DNA from 4 places in the Paenibacillus sepulcri genome. Region 4 is predicted to be linked to each of the others. Evidence: riboswitches for the same ligand, from Rfam matches in the RefSeq annotation. Region 4 holds a riboswitch; each other region holds the start of a gene.

Region 1 (4,618 bases), 1.7 Mb from region 4:
TTTGGGATGCGGCGCAGATGCACATTCAATATACGCTGGTGCATTCCTCTCCTTTGCTTTGGGCAGCGATTGATCCACAGAATGAGAACGTGCTCGACAACAAGCATATTAACAATTTCATGAAAGCCGAGCTTCCGGAGAAGGTACAAACGCGCTGGAGCATTGGCGTTGCCAAGCTGCTGGAGGGGATCTTCACTTCACTTGCCTGGTAGCCTGGCGACCTGGAGCCGGCAGGTACCCGCCAAACAAATGGAGAAAAAAGGAGGTGAAGGCTTGCATGAACCATCATGTGAAGCAAGGCTGGCATCTGACGATGAAGCATTTTTACATCATTATTATGTTGTTCCTGTATGAGCTGCTGTGGGGCTTCTTCCTCTACCGTTCGGTTGAAGGAATTATGGTCCCGCTGCTGAAGCGTTACCCGGACAGCGCACCCTCGGACGGAGCTGTGGCGCTTTTCCTGACGGAGGCGCAGTTCCAGCTGCTCAAGACCGATCTCATTCGTCCCTATATCTGGCTCTTCGCAAGTCTGCTGCTCGGGCGCATGCTCCTGACCCCGTTCCTGAACGCCGGCCTGTTCCATTCCCTGCATCATGCCCAGGATGAGAACGGCACAAGATTTATCAAAGGAATCCGTACGGCGTGGAAGCCGATTGCACTGCTATACGGCATCGAAACGGCCTTGACGCTGGCTCCGGGCGTATGGCTGCTGCCCAAAGCGCTTGATGCCCTGCTCAGCAGCGGCAGTCTGGCGGACATCGCCAACAAGATCGGGCCCTGGGCCGGCGGTTGGCTGGTGTGGGCGGCGCTGCTCCACCTGCTCTTCCTCGCCATGCAGTTCGGCGTTGTGTCCGGAAACGGCGCGCTTCGCTCATTCTGGGGCGGGGTGCGGCATCTTATTCCGCTGGCCGGCATCTCGCTGCTAATGTGGGCCATTGGAATGGCGCTCAGTCTGACCATGGCCTCGGCCTCCATGCTCTGGGCCGGGTTGATTGCACTCATTTTGCATCAAAGCTATCATCTGGTTCGTACGGTTATGAAAGTGTGGACGGTAGCCTCGCAATATGAAGTATGGCATTCCAAGCAGACCTGACCACCGCTCTTACTAGCGAAACAGGCAGCAGGCAGAAGTCGGTTCAGTTGCCGGTGAGAACTTAAAAATATCAAAGAGGGATCAGCCGTTTTGATGCGGTTGGTCCCTCTTTGTTTTGAAAATATGACATCTGAAAGGCGAATTAGAGAAACAGGCGCAGTCAGATATTGTCGATAATGCGGGTGAAATCGGAAGCGTTCAACTGCCGCATGGACTTAAGACTCAAGTTTAGACCACAAAAAAAAGGCTCATGCAGATGCCGGAAGGCCCTTTCGCATTTTTTGCAATAAGATAACGAGACGAGTTGTCAAAAAGTTTCACTCTAATAATTCTAATTTGTGAACAAATTGTGAATTTGGAAGGAGATTCGCTAAAAAAACAGAATTAGTATGCCAGCATGAAAAAATTGCCGAATTCTCTTGGATGAGAAGCGGGGGAACCATCTTGGGTGAATTGATCCCGACATTTGCTGCAACGAATGTCAGAGGGTATCATAGGGAGCCTTCAACCGAACCCCACAGCTAACCTCGCAGGCAACCGGAAGGGGTCACATTTTTTGAAAAAAGTTTCTGCACTACTCATCGGTCTAGCATTGGTACTCTTATTCCAAGTTGGGAGCGCACTAGCAGACTCCAAAATGGACGGCGTTATCAGTGATGTGATCGGCACTCCTTACCGCACGGCAGGGACGACTACCAAAGGATTTGACTGCTCCGGATTTACGATGTACGTGTTTGACAAACTCGGCGTCTCGATCTCGCATTCATCCTCCGCTCAGTCCAAGCTGGGCAAGAAAGTAGTCAAGGACGACTTGATTGCTGGTGATCTCGTATTCTTTAATACGAATGGTCGCGGCATTTCGCACGTCGGCATTTATGTTGGAGACGGCAAATTTGCTCATTCCTCCTCCAGCAAGGGCGTTACCATTAGCAGCCTCAGTGACTCTTACTACGTTAAACGCTATGTTACTGCCCGCCGCGTAATGAGCCCTGAGACATTCGAGAAATACGCTGACGAACCTTCTGATGAATTGGTTGACAGCGAAGACGCTGGTTGATCAGTGTCAATGAGCATTCGCTAACGAATGCTGATGCATAGCCGCAGACGCTTGTCCGATTGGACAAGCTGCTGCGGTTTTTGCTTTTTCATTTGGGTGTATGAAATAAGAAGCGGCTCTTATATATACCCCGTATGTTCCGGTATTCAAACAGTCCAGCGCATGCTGGATGCCGTCAAAATGGACCCGATAGACCCGGGCGTTGTGCGGAGGGTGCCGGCGAATCTCGCAATCAGAGGGAAAATGGGTATAATATAACCACAATCCCAACCTTGATGTATGAATGAAAGGAGCTGTTAGGTGATGACAGAGCTTTCCCCTGCGCTGCAGGTGTTTCATCCGACTCTTGCGGGGTGGTTCCGGCAGGCCTTCGGCGAGCCGACCGATATTCAGCTGGACGCGTGGGCTTCAATTATGGACAATCATCATACGCTCATCGCAGCACCGACCGGCTCCGGTAAAACACTTGCGGCGCTGCTGCCCTGCCTGAACGGAATCGCAGTAGGCAAAATCGCCGCCACGGCCCCGGGCAGCAGCTGGAAGCCAGGCGTGCGCACACTTTATATTACGCCCTTGAAGGCGCTTAATAACGATATTCAGTACCATATCATCGGCTTTATGGAAGCTATTGAACGTTTCCATGAAGAGCATCAAAGAGCGGAGACCCTCGCATGGCCGGGAGTACGCTCAGCCGTGCGGACCGGGGATACGTCCTCAAGCGAGCGCGCCAGAATGGTGCGCAATCCGCCGGATGTGCTGGTTACCACCCCTGAATCGTTCTACCTCCTGCTTACCTCCGAGAAAGGACGCGGCATGCTGCAGACGGTGGAAACGGTCATTGTGGATGAAATCCACGGGCTGGCCGGAGACAAGCGGGGAGCTCATTTATCCCTGTCGCTGGAGCGGCTCAGTGCGTTATGCCCGAAGCCGGTGCAGCGCATCGGAGTCTCGGCGACACAAAAGCCGCTTGAACGCGTTGCCCGCTTCCTCGGAGGCTGGGAGCAGCGGGCCGATGCGGCGGCCGGTCATCCAGCCGTGGACGCTCCTGGGGCGGCCGGCGGACGGGAGGAAGCCGTCAGCCCGCAGGAAGCGGATACGAGCTCCGGGCGCATGACGGACGGACGTTCTCTCTACCCTGCATTACCGGATTCCGTGCAAAATAGCGGCTCCCCGCCGCCCGCTGCCGGAGCAGGTGCAGAGACCGGGCAGCGCCCGCACCCGCTTGGCTACAGTCAGCGGCCTGTTACGATCGTCCTGAGCCGAATGTCAAAGTCCATTGAGTTTCGGGTTACGATGCCCGATCTCAGCAAGCCGGCCAAGACCCGCGAAGCCGTCTGGCTGCCGATCGTTGACCGGGTGTTCCAGTTAATGAACGACGCCCGGTCTGTGCTGATCTTCGTCAACAGCCGCCGGCTGTGCGAGCGGCTTGTGCTCCGGCTCAACGAGCACGCCGGCTACGAGATGGCGCGCGCCCATCACGGCAGCCTTGCGCGCGAGCGCAGGCTAACGATCGAGGGCATGCTCAAGGCAGGCGAGCTGCGCTGCCTTGTGGCCACCTCGTCCCTGGAGCTTGGCATCGATGTCGGACATGTCGAGCTGGTCATTCAGATCGATTCCCCGAAGCAGGCCGCGGCCGGCATTCAGCGGATCGGGCGCGCCGGCCATGCCGTGGGCGATGTGAGCCGCGGCTTCATCCTGGCCCGCGGCCGCAGCGAGCTGCCGGAATCCGCCGTGCTCTGCCGCGATATCACACGCCGTGATATCGAGGAGATCGTACTGCCGCAGGAGCCGCTTGATGTGCTTTCCCAGCAGATTACAGCGATGGTCGCGGCGGAGGATCTGGAGGTTAGCCGCCTCCACGCGCTTATTTCGCGGAGCGAATGCTACCGCGGGTTTCCAATGGGGCGCCTGGAGGCTTCACTGAAGGTGCTGGCCGGCTTTTATCCCTTCGCCAAGCCGCTTATGGATTGGGACCGCAGCCGCGGCCTGCTCAGCAAGCGGGCGAATACCGCCATGGCCGCGATCACCGGAGCGGGCACGATTCCGCAAAGCTCCGCGTATCCGGTTCACCACGCGGACAGCCGCGTCCATCTGGGCGAGCTGGACGAGGAATATATCCACGAGAGCCGTGTTGGAGATGTGTTTCAGCTCGGCACGTCCTCATGGATGATCAGCTCCATCCAGAACGACCGGGTTTATGTAAGGGAAGCGCCGAACCGCTTCAGTGAAATTCCCTTCTGGCGTGCGGAATCCGGGGGACGGGGCTATGAGCTCGGCGTAAAGCTGGGACAATTCATGGGCGAGCTGGAGGCCCGCATGCATTGGGGCGAAGAGGACACCGGCGTGCAGCCCGCTTCTTTGCCGGGGAATTCAGGCGGGGGCGGGACGGATCAGCCCCCGTCGGATGAATCGGAAATCGCGGCCATCCACTGGCTGGATACGGAGTACGGACTCGATGCAAATGCTGC
Region 2 (4,618 bases), 1.5 Mb from region 4:
TGCTTCTCAATCAGCTCGCCCAGATTCAGCTTCAGCACATCTCCATGCACAACATGAACATTAGAGCGATCAGCGAGCACATCCCTTAGAATCGGAATAAGCCTGTTGTCGATTTCCACTGCGGCAACGCGCCCGGCCTGCTCGGCAAGCTGCTGGGTCAAGGCTCCGATGCCCGGCCCGATCTCCAGAGCTCCTTTTGTTTCGTCCAGCCCTGCTGCCGATACGATTTTTTCCAATATATTTTGATCAATCAGAAAATTTTGTCCCAGACTTTTTTTGAAGGAAAATCCGTATTTGGCAATGATGTCGCGTGTGCGTCTTGGCGAAGCTACATCCTCATGCACGTTTGGACCACTCATTCAAGACTTGCCCCTTTCGCTGCTCTCTTGCTCCATCGCTGTCAATGCCAGCTCAAATTCCTCGCGCGTAATTCGGAACATGGAGCAACGCTTAAAAAACTGCTTGCCGTTCGCATAGCCGATGCCGAGCAAATTGCCCATCTTTAGACGCCTCTCTGAAGCGTTCGCGTGCACAAGAAGACCTGCCCGCATAAGATCGTCCCAGGTGATCTCGGGCTGGCTTGTCCCTTCGCCGTTGCCCGCTTCCGTACGCACATTGGCGAGCGCTCTTCGAATCGCTTCGGGCGAGGCGTTCTCGACGCCGATATCCCCCTTGTAGCTTGCATCCTCCTGGGGGAGAAAAGCATGCTTGCAGCCGGGCACACGCTGCGCAACAATTTTACGGATGCGCTCCCCTGCATGATCCGGATCTGTAAATAAAATAACTCCGCGGCGCTGCTGTGCGAGCTCCACCCTGCGCAAAACATCCGCTCCGATAGCCGAACCGCCGGTTTCGATCGTTTCCGCTTCAACTGCCCGCTTGATGGCCACGGTATCGTCCTTGCCCTCAACTACGATTATTTCCTTAATCATGCCGTCCATCCATTCCCTTCAGACAAACATACAAAAGAAGAGGCAATCGCCCCTCCTTATAATGGCATATTTATGTTTAAAATACGATATGAATGAGGTAAACCCTTATTAAGGGAGTTAGGTCCCAAGGTTAAATTGCCTCCGGCTTATTCGGCCCGAGCACATAAACCGTGTATCCTCGTTTGAGACCAAACTTCTCAGCATAAGACTCACTTTCAAAATAAACATCGATTTTTTTGCCTTTGACGGCACTGCCCGTATCTTCCGCTCTGCGGAAACCGATACCCTCAATGTAGACCCACCAGCCGATAGGAATAACCTTCGGGTCAACCGCGATAGTTCTGCCCTCTTGAACCGTCGCACCTGATGCCGTTATCCCATATTGCGGATGACTCTTTGACTTGCCCGTTGATGAAACGCCCGCAGCATATGCAGTCAGCGTTACATTCTTCAATATCTGTTTAGGCTTCAGCTTGTCGCCCCGCTTGGTCGTTACTGTAGAAGAGCCCGCCTTCGCTGAGAGCGTAACTACATTCGTTTCCGGCTTCTTGGTACCCACCGCCACCACTTTATCGACCGACTCCGCTTTCGTCAGCTTGGTAACCATAGTCTGGGACACAAGCACCCCGTCCGCATATACGTTCTCAAACTGTTTGACTACTTTGCCTTCATTGCCGTTTTGAATAAGCTTCTGTTTGCCCTGCTCAAGCTTGGGGTCTTCCTTCTTCACGACCGAAAAGGGAACGGTATAAGCCTTCTCCGAAATTTTCTTCTCGATCCGTGTGACCGTGACACTCATGTTGGACTTTACTCTGTCCTCCAGGGCAGGCCAAACTTTATCTTGACTGCGTATCAGTATGTCCGATTGATCGATCACTGCCTTAACCGTTCTTTCTGTCGTGTACAACGTTCTTACCTTGCCGTCTGCCTTCACATGGACCGGTACCGCTTGGTCAATGACGATGCGGTCGCCGTCCTTTATTCCCCCGTTAAGAGGTAAGGACACCTTGTCATACTGCCCTATCGTGATGGCTTGTTCATCCAGTAGGCGTTGAAGGACCCATTGTTTTGTCGAAACAATGGTTTCTTGTCCGTTCACTACTACGGAGACGTGCTTGTCAGCCGTTCCGTACAACAACACCAGAAACATGAAAGTCATAGCGATTGAGATCAGAGCGCTCAGTAATATTAAACGCACGTTCTCATGCTTCCATCGCAATGCGAAAGACATGCTGGATGATCGTTTACCATGGGTATCCTTAAGCTGGAGTGCGCCCACTTCTTCGGTCCTCCTTCATAGCCCCGCCGCCTAGTTACATGATTGCCTTTGACGGTTCTATTGTTTTTGTTGGCGTGATTGCACGCCACTCCTCGTTCCAACCTCGACCTCCATGGTAAACCCTATGTCGTCTTTTTACGCAATATTCAAAATAAAAGAAGCCGACGACGACAGAGGATCTGTTTCGTGGCTTCCCAGATGACGACGGGACATGGATTAAATGCACGAGGTTGATCTCTCTTATAACACTATTACGCTGGCGAGGTTAGCTGTCGGATTCGGGCGAGAGAGTCGCCCTATTCATGGCTGGCATGTCTACCACATGCTTCCATAAAATTCACCCCAAGAAGAATTCAACATTTACTGCCCTTCGTCCGATACGAAGTGTATCAATGTTTGGTTCCCCCGCTCTCCGACTTCGGAGATTAAGCGATATTTTGGAAAAGGAATGCAAGTTTTGAAGCTCTGAGATGAATGATACCGCCTTTTGCTGCTCATTGTAAAGAAGAGATTAATCGCGATTTTAACGAATTTTAAGGAAAATCACGTGAAAAACTGCCAATTTACTGACTCAAAATTAGTTTTTTCACTCGAAATGTCTTGATTGCTGCCTCTTATAGCCCTTTTTCTTTAAAAGCAAAACAATTCTGAGCATTCTCTGTCGTAATTTTCGAGATTTCTTCTACAGATTTCCCTCTAATTTCGGCAACCGTTTCTGCTACAAGACGGACAAAAGCGGACTCGTTTCGTTTCCCCCTATAGGGGTGGGGAGCTAAATAAGGAGCATCGGTCTCGATCAAAATACGGTCAAGCGGCACCTGTGCAAGCACCTCTTTGGGAACACGCGCGTTCTTGAATGTGAGCGGTCCACCGAACGAAATATAGAAATTCATGTCAAGGCATTGTTTCGCCGTCTCCCAGCTGCCTGAGAAGCAGTGCATGACCCCGCCCACATCTTTGGCATTCTCCTCTTTCAGTATATGAAGCACGTCCTCATGCGCCTCCCGGTTATGAATCGAAATGGGCATCTTCTTCTGCCGCGCAAGTTGGATCTGCTCCCGGAAAACACGCTGCTGAACGTCCTTCGGAGACGTATCCCAGTGATAATCCAAGCCTATTTCGCCGATTCCGACAACCTTGGGATGATCGCAAAGCGATGCAATCCAGTCCAGGTCCCCGGGCAGCATATGAATGCTTTCAACAGGGTGCCAGCCTACAATCGCATAGATAAAATCATATTGCTCCGCCAGAGCCATTGTCGTGGGAATGGTCTCCCGGTCGAAGCCGATATTTATAATTCTCGAGATCCCGGCAGCACGGGCCCGTTCGATCACTTCCGCGCGGTCTTCGTCGAATTGTTTCGAATCCAGATGGGTATGCGTGTCGATTAACATAAGCAAGTTGATCTCCCTTCTATAATAAGAGCCCGAATCGTTCGCGGATATGCGGCGACAACAGATGGGCCGATTCAAGTAAAGGCTCTTCGGGGTAATACAGATGATATTTGCCCTGATGAATTCCGGTAATCGAGCGGATGATATCCGACTTTCTGGAGATTTCAGACAAGCGGTCATCCTGCCCCAGAAGCAGAATCGGCGGACGTTCATCCTTGTCCATGAAATCATGCCCCAGACGGTATACATCATACGGCATATCGTAGGGAAAGTCGATTTCCAGATGATAGTCCGGATTCAGACCGATCGATTGGAATTGTTCACGAATTTCCTGCCAAAGCTTTTCATCGGCATTGTCCATGGTTATGTATTTATATAGTTTTCGGTTTAGGAATCGGGTGCATAATTCTGCCAGCAGAGAATCCTCCTCCTTCAACCACTGCGTAAAGGCTGTTTGAGCCATGGCTTCGTCCAGCAGGAGATAGTTCTCCACATCCAGCGTACCTTCCATCAGATGCCGGAGCGGTTCGATCATCCATGAGAAAGCATACCCGCCCCCATAAAGCTCGCGCGCTCTGCGAAATATTTGTCGAAGTATAATTTCCGAGCTCCGGGTGACCGGGTGAAAATAAACCTGCCAATACATTTGGTAGCGGGACATCAGATAATCCTCAACGGCGTGCATTCCACTCTCTTTTACAACAATTCGTCCCTGATACGGCCTTAGAACGCGAAGAATGCGTTCCAGATCGAAGGTTCCGTAATTGACGCCTGTATAGTATGCATCGCGCAGCAGGTAATCCATACGGTCCGCGTCCATCTGGCTGGATATGAGGCTGACCACAATCGGTTGATTGTACGTTTTGCAGATGACAGCCGCCACCCGTTCCGGCAGGGAGGGGTCGCACTCGCGGAGAACCTGGTTAATTTCAGTATTCTCCAGTAATATACGGCATGTCCATTCCTCATGATCAGTATCAAACACCTGCTCAATGGAATGCGAGAAGGGACCA
Region 3 (4,618 bases), 2.9 Mb from region 4:
CCGAGTAAGTAAACAGTAATGAAGCGCCTGGAGCAATCCGGGCGCTTTTATTTACCTTATAGCATATATAAGTTTCTCTCCTGTAAGTATATATAAGGTCTAATGGAAGAAGCGAACTGCGCCGCCAAAAGAACCGCGACAGCTGTTTCTTCCTGTGGGCTGGATGGATTTCTTGAGCAATCCGGGCCTCATCCTTGCTTCGTTTATTGCCTGCATGCCTGTCACGTAATCTCAGCCGTTCAGAAGGAATACCAAACCCGCTAAGAGAATGAATATAACAGAAGTTTCCAGAATGGAAATTCATATATTGATAACAGGGGCAGGTTTGGGATGAACAGAAAATGGCTTAATTCTCCATTCACGTATGCGCTTGGCATGTTTGCTTTGATGATTCCAAGCCAGGCCTTCAATTCTTTTTACAGCTATTTTTATGTAGAAAAGCTGGGTCTTGGAGTGGGGCTTGCTACGCTGGCCCGGACCATCTATTTAATATGGGACGCGGTGAATCAGCCGATAGCCGGCTATCTGTCGGATCGCACCAGAACGCGTTTCGGCCGGCGCAAGCCCTGGATTTATTCGGCCATTCCTTTTTTTATGGCTTCATTTGTCATGGTTTTCGCTGTGCCGCAGGGATTGGGGAATATGAACCTCTTCCTTTGGTTCCTCGTTTCGCTTATTCTCTATGAAGGGGTTGCTACGATTCTCTGGGTGAATTACGGCGCTCTCTTCCCGGAGCTGTTCCGGGGCAGCCGATTGCGGGCCAAGGCTTCGGCAATCCAGCAGGGCTTTCAGATTGTGGCAATCCTTATCGGATCGGCGCTTACGCCTCTCGTATTCGAGGCCTTCGGCTTTGGCTATATGGCGCTTATCTATGCCGTGGTTTTCGGGATATTCATGCTCTTGTGCGTGATGAGCGTGCAGGAAGGGAAAACGGAAGTTTCCGAGCCCAGGCTTGGTTTGATCGAATCCTTCCGCGAGACGTTGAAGAACAAGGAGTTCTGGATATTCAACATTGCCAATTCGTTCGCCCAGACGGTGAACGGGCTGCTCAGCTCGATGATCCCTTTTTACGCCAAATATACGCTCCGCATTCCCGAATCCCAGGTTTCCCTGCTGTTGGCATCGATATTTGTATCGGTTATTCCCCTTGTGGTCGTCTGGTACTGGATCGTTAACAAGCTTGGTTCCCATAACGGCTGGAGGGTTTCTCTCGCTGTTTATGCCTTGTCCGTCATACCGCTGTGGTTCGGTCAGGGACTTGCCAGCGGGATTGTATTCGGGATTATTGTCGGCTTCGGACTGGCTGGGTATCTGGTTACTCCGCCTGTGCTGAACAGCCGCATCATCGATCTGGATACGGCCAGAACCGGCCAGCGCAGGGAAGGCGTGTATACGGCCGTCAGCGGATTCATCACCCGCTCCAGCGGTCTGATCTCGGCCTTGGCGTTCTGGACCATCGGCATGCTCTTTGGCTATGTAAGCGGCGACGAACCCGGACCGAATCCTGATTTGACCTTTCGCGTCCTGGTCTGTGTTGTCCCATTTTGTTTACTGAGCGTTTCCTTGATTCTCTCGTTTTTTCTGAAGCCATTTCCGAAAAGTCAGGATTGAATAAAGTATTGGAGGTGCGGCAGATGGAGAAATATTTAATTTTGAATGCGGATGATTTTGGGCAGAGCGAGGCCGCCAATCAAGCTATTATGTATTTGCTGGAGGAGCGGAAGGTATCATCGGCAACGATTATGCCGCCTGCTTCGGCCTTTGAGCAGGCGGCAGCGTGGTGCCGTAAGCAGAAGGCTGCGAATATCGGGCTGCATCTGACGCTAACAAGCGAGATTGCCGCTTTGCCCTGGAAAAGCCTGACCGGCGATCCGTCGCTGGAGGGCCCGGACGGGCGCATGCACGCCACCATCGAAGCTTTCGAGCGGCAGTCCGATCCGAAGGCGGTTGTACGGGAAATGCAGGCACAGTTCCAGGCGGTGAAGCAGGCGGGTCTGACGGTCTCCCATGCGGATAATCATATGGGAAGTCTCTATGGGCTGGCGACAGGCAGAAGCTATCTGCCGCAGGTGCTGTGGCAGTGCTCCCGGCGCGGCCTGCCATTCCGTCTGTTCCGCTGGATCGATCCCCGGGACAAGTTTCTGGCGTCCATTCCGGGGGCGGAGCAGGCACTGCGCAAGGTGGTCCATCTTGCGGATACGCTCGGCGTGCCGATACCGGATTATCTGCTGAGCCATACGTATGGCGTGGAAGAAGGGGAAACCTATGAGAGCTTCAAGCAAATGATGCTGGCAAAGCTCTACGATCTTCCCGAGGGAATCTGCGAGACTTATATTCATCCGGCAGCCGAGGACGAGCATATGAGCGCCCTTGTTCCATCCTGGGAGAAGCGGGTATGGGAATACAAGCTGATGCAGGGGGATGATTTCGCTTATGCGCTGAGGGATGCCAAGGTTGCCCTGGCGACTTACGATGATGTGCGCAAGTACAGAAAAAAGCCAAGGCTCAAATCCGCGGCTGTGCTGTTGAGATCGCTTATGACCAGACAAAAATAATGGGTAGGAAACATAATAGGTCATAAATGAAGATATCCTGCGAAAAAGGTTGATAGGAAGAGGATAGGATCTATGTAAGCGTTTATATCGCTATATAGGGTAATGAGCTAAAATATTCTCCAGTTTCCGTTGCTGTACAACAAATAAGTGAAGGAGTAATATTCAGTAAGTGAAGCAGCAAGTCGCGGAAAAGAGTTTCAATTTCATAGAAATCCTTAATCGCTGAGTTCTGAAACAGAAACGGGGGAACCATGGAGGCAGATGCAGTTGATCTGGTCTCAGGGGTGAATCACCTGGCGCAAGCCAAGGTGTAGGGCGACTCTCGCGCCCGAATCCGACAGCTAACCTCGTAAGCGTACGGAAGAGGAATTATCGTTGTTTTAACCATGTTCAATTATGGATAAAGCCGCGGAAAGCTCCTAACTTTCTGCGGCTTTTTTTATGCTTGAAATAAGGGATAGGATCATTTGCTTCACAACAAAATGCAGCTAAAAGGGGAAGTCACAGTGGTAGGCAGATTCAAACGGTTATTAATCGGACGTCCAATGAAAAGTGCGGAAATTGAAGGGGAAAGGCTGACCAAACTTAAAGCGCTTGCGGTATTGTCCTCGGATGCGCTCTCTTCAGTCGCTTACGGGACGGAGCAAATTCTGATCGTTCTGATGGCTGCGGGCTTCGCGGCGGTATGGTATTCCATCCCCATCTCGCTTGCCGTGCTGGGTCTTCTCCTGATTCTGATTTTGTCATACAGGCAAACGATCTTCGCTTATCCCGCCGGAGGCGGGGCTTATGTAGTAGCCAAGGACAATCTGGGCGTCCGCACCGGACTGCTGGCCGGAGGCTCGCTGCTTGTCGATTACATTCTTACTGTCGCCGTCAGCACATCCGCCGGGACTGATGCCATTACATCGGCTTTTCCGTCCTTGCATGATCATCGCGTACTGATTGCACTCATCATGATTTTGTTCTTGACCATTATCAGCCTGCGCGGAATTACGGAATCCGCGTCCGTGCTTGCCATGCCCGTTTATTTGTTTGTCTTCGCGATTTTCGCACTCATTATTTCGGGAATCATCAAGTATGCGCTCGGAGGCGTTGACGCGCATCCTCCGGAAATCGGCGCCGCAGTATCGAATATCAGTCTTTTCCTGCTTCTGAAGGCCTTCAGCTCCGGCTGTTCCGCGCTCACCGGCGTGGAGGCGGTGTCCAACGCCATACCGAACTTCAAGCAGCCAGCCAATCGCAATGCCGCCGCCACATTGATCATGATGGGCGCCATTCTGGGCGCTATGTTTGTGGGAATCAGCCTTCTCGCCTACTGGTACGGCATTACGCCGAATCCGAAGGAAACCGTAGTCTCCCAGATCGCCGATTCCACCTTCGGCAGAGGCGTGATTTATTATATCATCCAGGGAGTCACTGCCCTGATTCTGTTTCTGGCGGCCAATACAGCCTACTCGGCCTTCCCCCTTCTGGCGTTCATGCTGGCCAAAGATAAATATATGCCGAATGTGTTTATGGTGCGCGGCGACCGACTCGGCTTTTCCAATGGCATTATCATTCTGGGCATCTTGTCCGCTCTGCTCGTGGTGCTTTTCCATGGCGATACGGAGAGCCTCATTCCCCTGTATGCGGTAGGTGTCTTTATTCCCTTTACGTTATCCCAGCTGGGGATGATGGTGAGGTGGATTAAGCTGAAGCCAGCCAACTGGATCATAAAATTAGTCATCAATACAATTGGCATGCTCACCACTCTGGTCATTACGCTGATTTTTATCTTCACCAAGTTCGGCCATGTCTGGATGGTCTTTCTCTTCCTGCCTGTTGTGATCTGGATCTTTCTGAGCATCAACAAGCATTACCGCAATACGGCGGATCAATTGCGGATCAACATGGAAGCGGACAAACCGGTTATTAAAGGAAGCACCATCGTGGTTCCGGTAGCGGGCATAACGCGCGTTGTCATGCAGTCGCTGAGCTACGCCAAGTCGCTGACGGAGAATGTGGTCGCCGTTTATGTGGGATTTGATGATGAAGATATTGAACGGATGGAGAAAAAGTGG
Region 4 (4,618 bases):
CTCCAGATTGCGCTGAATCAGCAGATAGAGGGAGCAAGCCGTTATGATAATGGCTGCTGCGCCAAACAGTCAGGGAGGCCTAATTGAAGCAAGCAGGCGAGGAGCAGATAAACGACCGCGATTTTAAGTGAAATTAGTTTTCCCGCTGTGTTATTTTGTATGTGTTCGGTTTTATGCATGCGTAAGTTCTCCAGTTCTATATGTTGTCTACAGGATATTCAAGAGGAGATCAATGACTTTAATGCCGATGAAAGGCAGGATGACGCCTCCCCGCTCCATAAATCATCAGGTTGCGGAACAAGAGCTGGTTGGCTATTTACGCTATTTATGCTGCTATTCCCGCTCGAAGCCTTGTCCCAAAACATCATGCACATTGCTGATGATAATAAACGCGTGGGGATCGGCCTCTTTCACAGCATCCTTCAAACGCCCGATTTCCTGCCTGGAAACAATGCAGTGCACGAGCTCTTTATGTTCAAAAGAAAAACCGCCTCTAGCGGGAATGAGAGTCGAACCCCGCTCCAACTCCCGGGTAATCGCTTCGCAAACGGCTTGCCCTTTATGGGTAATATTCGAAAAGGCTCTGGCTTCATAGGCCCCTTCCGAAAGCAATGATATCGATACCGCCGGTCGTTTCGCAAATCTGAATACGATGCCAAGCCCGAATCCGATCATAGCCGGCATATAAGGTAACGAGAAAATAATACTCCGGATTGACAAACGGCACAATCCAGCCACGGTCAATCACAAACTCCATCAACCATAAGAACAACGATAAGGAAAGCGTGCCGTATATCGTAAAGATCATTCGCCGATGCCTCATATTTCTCCAGCCGAGCAGCAGCAGCGGGATATTTATGAGCAACGTAGTGACCGAAGGGGGCAGCGAAAAAGCATACAGCAGCAGGAGGGAGATCCCGGTAAGCCCCCCTCCATCAGCTTGTTGGGAATGATAAATAATGCAGGCCGAATGCGAAAATAGCCGCGCCCAGCATAATAGCGGCAAGCTGTCTGAGGGGAAACACCTGTTTGTTGATCATCACGATCTTAGTACCTCCGGAAGAATCCTCTGACTATAGGGCATAGAAAATAAGCCCGAAGAGCACAGAAACTCTCCGGGCTTCCCTACAATATAAAAAGAGGTTTGAATGCTAGAACAAACTAATATAAGAAGATGCACGGTCAAACAATACGGTTTTTGTCGCTGACTGATTATGACCGGGATTGCTTTTCAACTGCTCCAGAGCTGAGGAGACCAGTACACTTTGAATGGTATCTTCATGGTAATGCTGCAATAACCAAGCGAGATTATGAGGCTCCCTGGAATCCATGATGTCTCGGAAACGGTTGGACCATGTAATCCAGTCCGCGGGCTTTTGCCAATTTTCCAGCACCATATCGCTCCATGCTTGTCCGGCGTTTGTGGTCAGAAACAGGATGACCTGATAACGGGTCATTTTGTTTTCATTGAGGGCCACAATAAACAGCTCCATCCTTTTGACTTGAACGATCTGCAGGCGGAGTTCCGGTTCAGGCAGCGGGTCAGCTTTGGGCAGTGGGTCAACGGTTTGAACAGACATCTTTAAATTCTCTCCCTTTTTTCGCTTACGAGGTTAGCTGTCGGATTCGGACGAGAGAGCCGCCCTGCCAGAGCCGTCAGGCATCCGGATTCACCCCTTGAACGCCAGAAGTGTCAGACGCTCACATGGTTCCCCCGCTGCTTCCTTTGGAAGCACTCAGCGAATAAATGATAGCCGTAACAGGCTTGCCATTTATCATATTCCGTTCCTTTTCTTCTGTAAAATGATCCGCAGCCTGTTAAACACTTCATAACGCCATATTTTTCATTTAAAGTGAAAATAAGCGGCTAAAACCAGTCATTTTGCGCAATTACTCGTTCCCTCTTCATGTTGCTAATACGCTGCCCCAATCTTCATATAAGCTCCCGAAGGGCCTGGTTTCATTTTAAGCGGAGATAAAGAAAAACGGCGAAATACCGCGATATACAGAGCATAAAGAAGCATTGATCCTCTGAAAGCGCTTGAAAATATGTCCAGCGGCGTTATTTGTGCCCATAGCTGTTCTGGACATGCTTTACACGCCGTACGGCTGGGAGTATGATTCATATCGTGCTTAACAGCATATATCCATTTTTTTGATCGCTGAGTTTCCGCCTTCGGGTGGAAAGCGGGGGAACCATAGAGGCGTTGTTGGTATCCGATGTGAGAGTCGGATCGTACAGCGCAGGGGTGAATCGTTGCAGGAGTGTCATGAAACTCATGCAGCGTAGGGCGACTCTCACCGCCCGAATCCGACAGCTAACCTCGTAAGCGCAGGTGGAGAGAGGAATGGTGAACGAAGTGATCGATTAAATTCGACCGCAGAGCGTCACGTGCCTCTGCGGTTTTTTGTTGTATAGATTTTTGTATAAATCTTGAATTTGTTTCATTCGCTGAATATTGCGCAGCAGCTGCAGTAACGGGGGAACCAACGACCGTCCTCGTCCATCGGGACGAAGGCGACGGTCACGGGGTGAATCATCCGGCATTCCAAAATGCCGGGCGTAGGGCTACTCTCATGCCCGAATCCGACAGCTAACCTCGTAAGCGTACCGGGAGAGGCAACACTTATCGCGAGCGATCAGGACGTTTGTCATGGTCAAAGAAGCCGCAGGTAAAGGTTACTCTTTTCCTAAGGCTTCTTTTTTGTTGCCTTCTTCCCTGAATTTGGAGGAGAAAAGTATGGAACAACGGCCCATATTGGTGGCTGCATCGACTGAGGCAGGGAGAAAATTCGTACGGCTGCTGCTCTACAAACAGCAGCCTGTGGTCGCCCTCACGAATAATAGGAGGGAAGAAAAGCTGCTGCGGGAACTGGGCGTTAATGAAATTATACGAGTGAACACGACCCGCAGCAAAGCGGGAGCGGCTCCCCAATTTTCGATCGGACGCGTTTATATTTTTGAGTCGAGCCTGCCGCTCAGCTGTCAGTATCTGCAGCTCATGGCCAACTGGTCCTGCCAGGAGATTACCGTTATTACGACGGTATGGCATCCCGAGGTTATTTATAAAAAGCTCGGGGCTGCCTATATTGTGCGCACGCAATCCGGAGATGTCGGGTTCTTGCTCAGCCGCCTGAATGATCAACCATAAAGGGAGTGCTGTTATGTTGGATGTATGGATGATTTTGACTTTGATCGCCTCTTTCCTTGTTATCGCCGGATTCTTGGTCTGGTGCGACAAATCGATCGACGAGACGGAGGGAGAACGCTTATGACGCTGGTATTGATTTTTACAGGCGCGTTGCTGATCTACCTGGTGTATGCCCTGCTTCATCCCGAGAAATTTTAAATGAGCTTGAGAGTCGATTAAGCCCCAAGGAGGAACGGCTATGGACATATTGCAAATTATTATTGTGATCGGCGTTCTGATGCTGATCGCCAAACCGCTCGGGAATTATTTGTATCATGTATTCTCGAACGAACCTAACCGCACAGACAAGGTGTTCGGTCCGGTGGAGAAAGTGATTTATATGATCATGGGGCTGAAGAACAGGGCGGGGATGAGCTGGAAGAAGTACGCCATCAGCTTCGTTACCATCAACTTCATATTCGTAGCCATCAGCTATGTGCTGCTTCGGGTGCAGAGCGGGCTGCCGCTAAATCCGAACGGAATCGGCGATATGGAGCCCACGCTCATTATGAATACGATAATCAGCTTTATGACCAATACGAACCTGCAGCATTACAGCGGTGAAAGCGGGCTGTCGTATTTCACGCAAATGGCGGTCATCATGATGATGATGTTCACGTCGGCGGCGACCGGCTTCTCGGTTGCAGTCGCATTCGTGAGAGGAATCACAAGCAAAGGAAAAACGGTAGGTAACTTCTTCGAGGACTTCGTCAAAGCGCACACACGGGTCTTTTTCCCGCTGGCGATCATCGTCACCCTGGTGCTGGTCGCCCTGCAGGTGCCGCAGACGCTTGATCCTACCTTGTCCGTAACCACTCTGGAAGGCGCGACCCAGCAGATCGCAATCGGACCTGTAGCTTCATTGGAATCGATCAAGCATCTGGGCACCAACGGAGGCGGGTTCTTCGGCGTCAACTCGGCGCATCCGTTCGAGAACCCGAGACCACTTACGAATGTCATCGAGATTTTGTCGATGTGGGTGCTGGCTGCGGCGCTGCCTTTCATGTACGGCAGATTCGCAAAAAGCCACAAGCAGGGCTGGGTTATTTTCTCGGCCATGATGATCCTGTTCCTTGTATTCCTCTCTGTCGTCTATTCGGCTGAGAAAAGCGGGAACCCTGTCATGAACGGGCTTGGCATTGATGCTTCACAGGGCAGCATGGAAGGTAAAGAAGTACGCTTCGGGATTGCCCAGTCGTCCCTGTTCACAGCGGTTACGACGGCGGCGACAACGGGATCGGTCAATAACATGCACGATACGCTCACACCGATAGGCGGTCTTGTACCGCTTGCAGAGATGATGCTTAACGTCGTATTCGGCGGTAAAGGCGTGGGGCTGGTCAATATGCTGATGTATGCCATTCTTGCCGTATTCATCTGCGGTCTGATGGTCGGGCGAACGCCGGAGTTTCTCGGCAGGAAGATTG

What was found. Region 4 has a riboswitch for cyclic di-AMP ahead of ACFOLF_RS24275 (hypothetical protein). Riboswitches for the same ligand answer to the same signal wherever they lie in the genome.
Region 1: it holds a riboswitch for cyclic di-AMP, as region 4 does, so the genes downstream of both, ACFOLF_RS16995 (C40 family peptidase) here and ACFOLF_RS24275 (hypothetical protein) in region 4, are expected to answer to the same signal.
Region 2: it holds a riboswitch for cyclic di-AMP, as region 4 does, so the genes downstream of both, ACFOLF_RS17775 (3D domain-containing protein) here and ACFOLF_RS24275 (hypothetical protein) in region 4, are expected to answer to the same signal.
Region 3: it holds a riboswitch for cyclic di-AMP, as region 4 does, so the genes downstream of both, ACFOLF_RS11900 (APC family permease) here and ACFOLF_RS24275 (hypothetical protein) in region 4, are expected to answer to the same signal.

What each region holds. Positions count from the first base shown of each region.
Region 1 is NZ_JBHRUP010000001.1:3,859,952-3,864,569, forward strand. Features, by position in the region: gene ACFOLF_RS16985 (M1 family metallopeptidase) at 1-212, shown strand, start outside; gene ACFOLF_RS16990 (hypothetical protein) at 278-1,093, shown strand; cyclic di-AMP (ydaO/yuaA leader) riboswitch at 1,491-1,644, shown strand; gene ACFOLF_RS16995 (C40 family peptidase) at 1,650-2,150, shown strand; gene ACFOLF_RS17000 (DEAD/DEAH box helicase) at 2,454-4,618, shown strand, end outside.
Region 2 is NZ_JBHRUP010000001.1:4,012,721-4,017,338, forward strand. Features, by position in the region: gene rsmA (16S rRNA (adenine(1518)-N(6)/adenine(1519)-N(6))-dimethyltransferase RsmA) at 1-359, opposite strand, end outside; gene rnmV (ribonuclease M5) at 360-932, opposite strand; gene ACFOLF_RS17775 (3D domain-containing protein) at 1,063-2,211, opposite strand; cyclic di-AMP (ydaO/yuaA leader) riboswitch at 2,451-2,653, opposite strand; gene ACFOLF_RS17780 (TatD family hydrolase) at 2,826-3,605, opposite strand; gene ACFOLF_RS17785 (HD domain-containing protein) at 3,625-4,618, opposite strand, start outside.
Region 3 is NZ_JBHRUP010000001.1:2,660,300-2,664,917, reverse strand. Features, by position in the region: gene ACFOLF_RS11915 (hypothetical protein) at 1-8, shown strand, start outside; gene ACFOLF_RS11910 (MFS transporter) at 331-1,611, shown strand; gene ACFOLF_RS11905 (polysaccharide deacetylase family protein) at 1,635-2,555, shown strand; cyclic di-AMP (ydaO/yuaA leader) riboswitch at 2,766-2,926, shown strand; gene ACFOLF_RS11900 (APC family permease) at 3,062-4,618, shown strand, end outside.
Region 4 is NZ_JBHRUP010000001.1:5,529,013-5,533,630, forward strand. Features, by position in the region: gene ACFOLF_RS24265 (PAS domain S-box protein) at 1-69, opposite strand, end outside; partial or broken gene ACFOLF_RS24270 (YitT family protein) at 334-1,040, opposite strand; gene ACFOLF_RS24275 (hypothetical protein) at 1,152-1,580, opposite strand; cyclic di-AMP (ydaO/yuaA leader) riboswitch at 1,588-1,752, opposite strand; cyclic di-AMP (ydaO/yuaA leader) riboswitch at 2,151-2,348, shown strand; cyclic di-AMP (ydaO/yuaA leader) riboswitch at 2,441-2,625, shown strand; gene ACFOLF_RS24280 (hypothetical protein) at 2,742-3,152, shown strand; gene kdpF (K(+)-transporting ATPase subunit F) at 3,273-3,350, shown strand; gene kdpA (potassium-transporting ATPase subunit KdpA) at 3,391-4,618, shown strand, end outside.